DNA from 3 places in the Paenibacillus sp. IHB B 3415 genome. Region 2 is predicted to be linked to each of the others. Evidence: predicted binding sites of a transcription regulator. Region 2 holds the regulator's gene; each other region holds the start of a gene.
The links. The regulator Rex, encoded in region 2, represses fermentation and respiration genes when NADH is low (regulators of the CRP and FNR family bind a similar motif). The targets are predictions, from matches to a motif close to TTGTGAAATATTTCACAA.

Region 1 (3,285 bases), on a different contig from region 2:
CAGACAGGCTGCACCCCGGCAGGCAGAAGCTTCTGCGTCTCATCCAAGGTATAGGCCTGGTCAAAAGACAACGCCATCTCCACAAGTGTATCGTCACCCAGCTGCTTCAGCAGGCTGATGCTGTCCTCATAGGAATCATAATCAATCTCCGGATGATAAAAGATCATTTCACGGTCCCCGGTGGCAGAATTGTAACGGTGTGTAGACGCTGTTCTCAGCTGTTCAGGGAGAGAGATCGCTCCGAATGCCCCATACCTTCCGGTCGAGTGGCCCAGCAGATTATAGGATTCCTCGATGGGCTGCCAGATATAAGGTTTATTGCCCAGCCATTTGTAAGTCTGATTGTAGGTTTCGCCTCCAAAGCTATCTAATTTCACCGACTGGTTGCTGATGTGCACATTGGGTGCACTGATTTCATTTTTCCAGAGAATCTCAGATTGTACCTTGCTGCCCTGATTCAGTCTCAAGTGGTAGAGGCCATACCAGATAACGGCGAGAATAACCGGGGTTACGATAACAATGATGCCAATGGTCTTCAGGGTGGAGCGGAGTCTGGCTTTTTTGATCATCTGCTGAGCGCCTTTCCCTCCGAAAATAAACGGGTCCTGTTCATGATTCTGTTCCATTTAATAGTCCTCCCCATAAAGTTTGATGAATTGGTTTTTGGCGCGTGTGACGTGAGTCTTGAGCGTGTTCTCATTCATACCGTACAGGGACGACAGATCCTTGTAAGTAAGGTTCAGCTCATATTTGAGAATCAGCAGCTCCTGATGCTGCTCAGAGAGTAAAGCAAGGGTGTCGCGGATATTCTGTGCGGTTTCCCGCCTCAGCAGCTGGATCTCCGGCAGATGGGTTAAAGAAAGAAGCTGGATATCGTCAACATCGACCGCCGGATGGCGTTTGTCTTTACGTTTGAGATCATAGAACTGATTGGTGGCGACACGGAACATCCAGCCCATGACTTGTTTCGGGCCGATACCATCCTGATAGATTAAGTATTTGTAACAGGTGTCCTGAACGATATCTTCAGCATCCTCGCGGGCGAGTCCGCGTTTCCTCAAATACCGGTATAGCAAAGTTCCGGCTTGCTGCAGAAAGTGATGAATGGTTTCTTTGGCCATGTCCTGCCCCCTTCCCCTATACAACGCTAGGCTCCGTGAAAAGTTTACAGCAGCCGGTACATTCAGTATTCCTTAATTATAAATGTTCACTACCAGCAGCAGCTTCAGCAGTTCAGTTAATATAATATCAGTATGTAAAATATTAGCTGCAACGGAGGAGATCTATGTATCAGGATAATGAATTGCAGATTCGGCCGATAGCTGAAGGGGATCTATTCAGACTGTGGGAGCTCTCACATAAAGAGGAAGCACCGGAGTGGAAGAAATGGGATGCGCCATACTACGAACACAAGCGGATTCCGTGGGAAGAGTATTATGGGAACAGAGCGGAGATTGTTGGATGCGGAAATAATTGGGTAATAGAAGTAGAGGGCGAGGTTATAGGCGATGTCAGTTACTATTGGGAGCATGAGCCATCCCTTTGGCTGGAAATGGGTATTATCATCTATGATCCGGCATATTGGAGCAGCGGTTACGGGACAAAAGCTCTCAGACTGTGGATCGGTCATCTGTTCAATGCGTATCCGCTGGTCCGTGTAGGCTATACCACATGGTCCGGGAATGAGCGGATGATCAGGACCGGGGTGAAATTAGGCATGACGATGGAAGCAAGACTCCGGAAATGCCGTTATTATAACGGGCAGTTCTACGATTCTATTCGAATGGGGCTGCTTAGAGAGGAGTGGGAGGTCTTAGGATAGAAAAGATCAGCTGCTGAAGCCGCTGAGGTTTGCGAACAAATTTAGACAAATAAGCATGAAATGCCTGCATTTTGCACGATATGAAATAATCAAAATGCTTGTTTGTGAAAAAAGACACAATATTGTGAAAACTATCACGTTGTTTATCGTAAAATTTTAATATATAATAAAGTTAATTAAAAGAAACAGGGGGAATTAAAAATGAAATTATTCAAAGTTCTAGTAGTAGCAGGGGTATCAGCAGCATTGTTGTCGGGTTGTGGATCGAATAATAATAACGCAGCTAATAATGCAGGTACAGCAGCAACAACAGCCCCGGCCACAGAGCAGACTGATGCAAAAAGCACGGCTTCGATCGTTAACCAGGCAGATGCCTTCACTGCTGCTGTAAGCGAAAGCGGCAACTGGATTGTAGCGGTCCTGAACGATCTGACTGTTGACAAAGATGTTGTTGTAGCCGGTGAATTCCATGACAAAGGCGATGCAAGTGCAGCGATCTACCGTAAGCTTGCCCTGTATGCACAAGATGCAGATCACAAGGTTACAGCTACCTACACACTGACAGCACCTAAAGTAACTGTACAGAGCGAGAACTTCCGCGTTCAAGGCGGTACAATCAAAGGTGACGTATATGTAGAAGCTAACGGATTCAACCTGTACAAGGATGCTACTATCGACGGTAACCTGTACTATGCAAGTGAAGATGTGAAGGCTACTGCTGTGATCGAAGGCAAAGTAACCGGAGCAAATGAAGTTAAATAATTCAAACTAATATAACAGCTATAATAGTATAATGTATTGCAAACAGCCTGTAGACAGGCCCTTTGGGGCTTGCTCTATGGGCTTTTTTGTATTCTGCGCTGAAATATTCTATAGTATTATGGAAGGTATTGTAAGCGCAAACAGATGGGACAGGGGATGCAATTATTCATGAAGAATAGCCGGAGATTGGGAATGGCTGCCGGAGTGATTCTAGCTTCCGTAGCCGTACTCTATTTACTTTTGTATATGTATGAAAGACCAGGCGGATGGTCTGACCAGCGGATGTCCCGTTCACTCGGAATGGAGCAGACCCTCCAGATTCCACTTGGCAAAAGTCCGGAAGAAGCAGTCCGGCTGTTCCGCAGCTCCGACTCGATGACAGTAATTCATCAGGAGCCTGCAGCCAGAGGGGAGCTGGTATTTCTTACCCGGCCGGGGCAGCAAGGTAGCAGTAATCTTCAAGTAGAGTATGTCCGCAAAACCTGGCTCGGATGGAAGTGGGTATGGGGAGGCGGCTACGGAATGGGCGGAGGTCCGGAGAGCTCTGCAATAAATTATATGTGTTTTCCTGAACTGGAGCATATTTCGACTCCATTTCCCATGGTGATCGGAGATGTTCTGAACCCGTCCATTCAGCATATTACAGTCGAGCAGAAGGAGGCAGGAACGGATACATCCGAAGCGAAGCTGATTAAAGTCGG
Region 2 (3,285 bases):
ATATCATCCGCAAGGGTGATAAAATGCTTAGTGAGATGCGTGATACGGACAGCCAGTCCTCTTCGGACAGTCTTGTGACGGATATCGGCGGGTTGTTCAAGGACCTGGCCTCCATCCGGGAGCAGATCCGTTTCTTTATGGGACTGAACGACGAGAATATCGTCTACTGGCTGGAGGGGAGCGGCAATTACCGCGGCAAATCGCTGCAGATGTATGCCGTTCCGGTGGATGTGAGCACCCAGCTCAGGGAGCTGTTCTTCGACAAGAAGAAGAGTATCATCCTGACCTCGGCCACCTTGTCTGTGGATAAGTCATTCCAGTTCATGATAGATAATCTCGGTCTTGGTGAGGCTGCAGAGCAGGGCCGTCTGATGACAGCCCTGCTTCCGTCGCCGTTCAAATACCGTGAGCAGGCACTGCTTGTCATTCCCCGTGATTTCCCGAGTGTCAAGGGAAGCATTGGGGATGCCCGCTTTGTGGATACACTGGTCCATTCTCTGGCAGAAACTGCCGTGGCTACCCGCGGGCGGATGCTTGTGCTCTTCACCTCCTACAAGATGCTGCGCCAGGTCTATGATCCGCTGAAGGAGGCCCTGGCTTCGCAGGATATCGCGGTGCTTGGACAGGGCGTAGAAGGCGGCAGCCGGAGCAAGCTGATCCGGCGGTTCCAGGACAGTTCGGCGTCTGTCTTGCTGGGTACGAGCAGCTTCTGGGAAGGTGTAGATATTCCCGGGGAAGCTTTGACCTGTCTGGCCATTGTCAGACTTCCGTTCCAGCCGCCTAATCATCCGCTGGCTGAAGCGAAGTCGGAGCTGCTCCAGGCACAGAAGAAGAATCCGTTCATGAAGCTGTCCGTCCCGCAGGCCGTAATCCGCTTCAAGCAAGGCTTCGGGCGGCTGGTCCGCACCGCGCAGGACCGCGGAATCGTTATTGTATATGATACCAGGGTAATCGAATCTTATTATGGGAAGTATTTCCTGTATTCGCTGCCCGGTCCCAAGATGGAGCATATGCTGACGGATCAGATCGTTCCGCGGATTGCAGAATGGCTTGAAGATGGCGGGGTTTAATAATCCGTCGCCGGTTGATATTATGTATAAGTAATTATTGTTCTGAAGTCCCGCGCTCCACGGCTGCTGCCCACCGGGCAGTCCCGGAGCACGGTTCCTATAACCGGCTTATCACGAAGCATATGCTATCAAACTTTTAGGAGGAGAAAACATGAAATCGGATAAAATATCGGAGGCCGTCGTTCGCAGACTCCCAGTGTACCTGCGTTTCCTGAACGATCTCCAAAAACGTGAAATCTCAACAGTTTCTTCTCAGGAGCTGGGACAGAAGCTTGATCTCAACCCCGCCCAGATCCGCAAGGACCTGGCTTATTTTGGTGATTTCGGCAGAAAGGGCATTGGTTATGATGTCTCTTATCTGATCGAGAAGATCCGACATATTCTTAAGCTGGACCAGCAGATTAATGTAGCTCTGGTAGGTGCAGGTAATCTCGGCCACGCCTTGTCGAATTACAATGCCTACTTGAAGGATACGATGAAGATTACAGCTGTATTTGATGCTTATGAGCCTAAGGTAGGCCAGCAGATCAACTCGCTGACTGTTCAGCCGATGAGTGAGCTGGGGGATACCATCCGTGCACAGGGCATCCGCATCGGGATTATTACCGTTCCGGACAGTGAAGCACAGAACGTTGCTGACATTCTGGTAGATTCGGGCATTGAGGCGATCCTGAATTTTGCCCCTGTAATTCTTAAGACTCCGGCTAATATCCGGATTCATGCCGCCGATTTCACTACGGATTTGCAGAGTCTGGCGTATTATTTGCATGACGGAAAGGACGAAGCTGAAGATGAGCAGCAATAAAACCATTATTAAAGACGGCCGTTTTCTGGTACCTGGCAGTGATAAGCCGGTGCTGAGCGGTTATATGACCATCGAAAATGATCTGATTACTTACATAGGTGAAGCGAAGCCTGTAATTGAAGAGGGCGCAGAGGTTATTGACGGCAGCCGTCTGCTGTTCATGCCCGGCCTGGTCAACACCCACGGCCATGCGGCGATGTCGCTGCTGCGCGGCTACGGCGATGATATGGTGCTGCAGGCTTGGCTGCAGGAAAAAATGTGGCCGATGGAAGAGAAATTCACCGGTGAAGATGTGTACTGGGGAACCTCTTTGTCTGTTCTTGAGATGCTGAAGGGCGGCACTACGACCTTCCTCGATATGTATGATCATATGGACCGGGTTGCTGAGGTTACAGAGCAGTCAGGCATCCGTGCAGTACTTATGCGCGGTGTTATTGGCCTGTGTCCGGAAGAGGTGCAGAATCACAAGCTGGCTGAGGCGATTGCTTTTGCCCGGAACTGGCATGGCAAGGCTGACGGCAGAATTACTGCGATGCTCTCGCCGCATGCGCCTTACACCTGTCCTCCGGAGTTTTTCATGAAGTTTGTCCAGGCGGCTCATGATCTTGATCTGCCGATGCACACGCATATGTCCGAAACGCGTCATGAAGTGGAGCAGAATGTGGCCGATTACGGCCTGCGTCCGGTCGCTCATCTGGAGAAGCTGGGAATGTTCACCCGGCCGTCCCTGATCGCCCACGGTGTTCATCTGAACGATGAAGAGATTGAGATTCTGGCCCGCCACAATGTTGGCGTATCCCATAATCCCGGCAGCAACCTGAAGCTGGCCAGCGGAGTAGCCCGTGTTCCTGAGCTGCTTAGAGCAGGAGTTAAGGTCTCCCTGGGTACGGACGGTGCGGCAAGCAACAACAACCTGGATATGTTCGAAGAAATGCGGCTGGCCGCGCTGATTCACAAAGGCGTAAGCGGTGATCCTACAGCAGTACCGGCTCCAGAGGCGCTGCTGATGGCGACCGAATATGGTGCACAGTCTATTTTCCTGAACCAGGTAGGCCGGCTTGCAGCAGGGATGAAGGCCGACTTCATCGCGATTGATATTGATCAGCCGCATTTGCTGCCGCATACCGATCTTTTGTCCCATGCGGTATATTCAGCCAGTGGCAAGGATGTGGAGCATGTCTGGGTGAACGGCAAACAGGTTGTGAAGCACGGACAATGCCTGACACTAGATGAAGAAGCCATCCGCCGCAAAGCGCAGGAAACGTTCGAGGGGCTGCTTAAACGGTAATACAGGTTATATGGAAAGGAAGCTGCATGTTGAAGAAGAGGAGAAAATGGCTTCCGTTGGGGATTTCCCTGGTTCTGCTCCTTCTGTTCGGACTAAGCCAGTTTTATGCCTACATTATGAAG
Region 3 (3,285 bases), on a different contig from region 2:
CGCCTTGACCCATCGTATAGAAATGGTGAGCCCATACGAGGAAGGACAGGAGCGAGATAATCAGCATACTGAATACCATGGAGGTATATCCGTACAGGTTCTTTTTGGAGAAGGTGGCGATAATTTCGCTATAAATACCGAAGGCCGGCAGAATAACGATATAGACCTCCGGATGACCCCATACCCAGAACAGATTGGCCCAGAGCATATCCATCCCGCCGTTGGCCATCGTGAAGAACTGGGAGCCGAACAGGCGGTCGAACATCATCAGCGCAAGCGCAACAGTAAGTACCGGGAAGGCGAAGACGATAATGACGTTGGTGATGAGTACGGACCAGGTGAACATTGGCATCTTCATCAGCTTCATGCCCGGTGCGCGCATCTTGAGAATCGTTACGATAAAGTTGACCCCTGTAATCAGAGTCCCGATACCGGAAATCTGCAGGGCCAGGGAGTAGTAGTTGTTACCGACCGTCGGGCTGAATTCAAGACTCGCCAGCGGGAAGTAGGCTGACCATCCGGCATCCGGCGATCCGCCGATAACGAAGGAAATGTTCAGCAGCATGGCCCCCATGAAGAAGAGCCAGAAGCTGACGGCGTTAAGCCGCGGGAACGCGACGTCACGCGCGCCGATCTGCAGCGGAATGATCACATTCATCAGACCGATGATGAACGGCATGGCCATGAACAGAATCATGATTAGACCATGCGTGGTAAATACCTCATTATAATGCTGGGCATCGAGGAATTTCATTTCCGGCGCTGCCGTCTGCAGACGCATCATCATCGCGTCCACGCCGCCGCGGAACAGCATGAGCAGCGCCGCGAGGATATACATGACACCGATTTTTTTGTGATCTACAGTGGTAAGCCATTCACGCCAGAGGTATCCCCATTTCTTGAAATAGGTAAGCCCGACGAGAATCCCGATGGTTGCCAGTGCAATACTGATCATGGCCCCGTATATTAAGGGTTCGCCGTGAACCTTAAATTTGTCTAAATCCATTAGGGTAGCTCCTTTCAGTGTGTTGCATCAAGCTCTTTCAGAGCTAGTGTCCTTCATGTGTACTTTCATCCACCGGTGAGCTTGGCAGTGGCTGATCGACCTCCGGATCAGGTTCGCTGTCAAATTCGGTTCCGCTGGACGGCTCAGGAGAAGGGTGGATCTCTTTGTTATCCTGATGCTCCTCACTGCCGTTGTCCATGTCCATCTCACTTCCGTTACCACTCATGTGTTCACTGTGGTCTCCAGGGGGAGGACTGAACCCTAAGTGGGTCGAGGAATAGGTTTTACGTCCGAGGAAGTCTGTGGCGAGCAGGCCTTTGAATTCATCCTCTGTAAGCTCTGGTGCGGTTTCCTTGACGTCATTCACCCATTCGTCGTAATCCTTGCTGCTCATAACAAGTGCTTCAAATTCCATGTGGGCAAAGCCTTTACCGCTGAAGTTGGCATTCTTTCCAATATAAGAGCCTTCGGTATCAGCAGACAGGTGAAGCGTGGTGAGCATGTCGCTCATGGCGTACTTTTGTCCGGCAAGCTGTGGAATCCATAAGCTGGTAATGGTGCCGAACGAGTACATTCTGAACTCAACTGCACGATGCACAGGCATATTCACGTAGTTAACCGTTTCAATACCTTCCTCCGGATAGCTGAAATGCCATTTCCAGTTGGAGGATGAAGCGTAAATGACCAGCGGTGTCTGATCTTTATAGTCCGCGGCTACGTTCTCGACTTCGGTAGTTGTCTTGACGGTTACAACTGACAAGAAGGCGACGATAATGATCGGGATAATAATCCAGATCGCTTCAAGTACCTTGTTGCCCTCCTCATGTTCAGGAATGTAACCCTCATTACTCTTCTTCGCCCGGTATTTCACCAGTACAAAGATATATAAGATGTAGACAACTGCCAGAACACCAAGCATTACAACAATGGAGAGAATGATGGTGTCCGATAACGTCCTTGCAGACGGCCCCTTCGGGTTCAGAACAGCGATCGAGCTGCATCCCGGCAGGAGAAGGATCAGGCTTAGAAACAAAGCGTATAACGGTCCCTTTTTTTTCATATAGAACTCCTTCCTTCAATACTACTTTTCATTCGCCGTTCATTAACGGGCTTACTACTTAACCTGTATCTATAGTAAGAACTACTTACCCATAATGCAAAATACATATTTTGTATAAATAGATAAAAAAGCCCTTAAAAATGGCGAACAAGTTAAATATGTGTGATCAAATTGTTACAACTACTTAAAGGTATGATAAAGATCACTGTAGTGGCGCAGTTTAAGCTAATTTTAAGGTTGTTCAAACTTTGTTCAAGAATGCACAATTGTTATTAATTTTGTCACATTTATTTTGAGTCAAAAACACGTGAATTAACCGCTTATGGCCTGCTGTGACAGCATTCGACGCAAATTGTCGTATTTCAGAAAAAAAGCTGAATATTCATTTTATCATTGCAAAAAGGGTAACAATATTTTAGCTTGCGGTTACAATCTCTCAAATTACGTTATATCTATGTGTGATAAAGTAATAGACAAATATACATAGATTGGAGATTGCTGCTGTGCCCATTAAAAAAATAATGCTGTTATTCCTCTCTTTATTCCTGATTACGGGTCTTGTACAGATCCCTGCTAACGCTGAAGGTAAGACTAATGTACTGAAGCTCGGGATCAACGATAAATTGAGCGGTATAGAAGCCGTGTCTGTAAAAGGCACTTATTATGTCCCGCTGCGTGCTCTGGCCGATGAATTAAAATGGACGCTTACCGGCCTGACCGACGGAGTTCTGGTGTCGGGCGGCTCCGGGTCGCTGACTTTGCAGGGCGATGCCGGCGCTGTGCTCAAAGATGGCACAGTGGTGCCTGTGAGCACTTTTTTGCAGGACGGTAAACTTATGGTTCCGCTGAAAGTAAGCGGGTATCTTGGGTATATCATAACCTTTGCGGGGGATAAATATTTACTCCGGGTGAAGGACGGCTCGGCGGGGCTTACGGATGAAGCCTTTGTCACCCAGTATGCAGCAGAACTGAAACCTGCGGAGACAGCCCCGGCGGAGCCTGAGCCCTCTGCTGAACCCGGCAAGCCGGGACAAACCGTGTATCTTACTTTTGATGACGGCCCGTCGGCGACGACTTCCCAGCTGCTGGATATCTTAAGCAAGTATGAGGTGCAGGCAACCTTCTTCATGCTGGGAAATAATATGAACAAATATCCTTCGCAGGTGAAGCGGATTGTGAAGGAAGACTACGGCCTGGGGCTTCATGGCATGACACACCG

Region 1: the regulator Rex is predicted to act here: its motif matches at 1,925-1,942, upstream of QW71_RS04535 (polymer-forming cytoskeletal protein).
Region 3: the regulator Rex is predicted to act here: its motif matches at 2,336-2,353, upstream of qoxA (cytochrome aa3 quinol oxidase subunit II).

The regions. Positions count from the first base shown of each region.
Region 1 is NZ_JUEI01000007.1:89,022-92,306, reverse strand. Features, by position in the region: gene QW71_RS04550 (anti sigma factor C-terminal domain-containing protein) at 1-626, opposite strand, end outside; gene QW71_RS04545 (RNA polymerase sigma factor) at 627-1,121, opposite strand; gene QW71_RS04540 (GNAT family N-acetyltransferase) at 1,286-1,822, shown strand; gene QW71_RS04535 (polymer-forming cytoskeletal protein) at 2,024-2,584, shown strand; gene QW71_RS04530 (hypothetical protein) at 2,753-3,285, shown strand, end outside.
Region 2 is NZ_JUEI01000098.1:6,285-9,569, forward strand. Features, by position in the region: gene dinG (ATP-dependent DNA helicase DinG) at 1-1,070, shown strand, start outside; gene QW71_RS31190 (redox-sensing transcriptional repressor Rex) at 1,222-1,875, shown strand; gene QW71_RS31195 (amidohydrolase) at 1,862-3,163, shown strand; gene QW71_RS31200 (DUF5590 domain-containing protein) at 3,190-3,285, shown strand, end outside.
Region 3 is NZ_JUEI01000047.1:9,116-12,400, forward strand. Features, by position in the region: gene qoxB (cytochrome aa3 quinol oxidase subunit I) at 1-1,006, opposite strand, end outside; gene qoxA (cytochrome aa3 quinol oxidase subunit II) at 1,050-2,066, opposite strand; gene QW71_RS37215 (polysaccharide deacetylase) at 2,570-3,285, shown strand, end outside.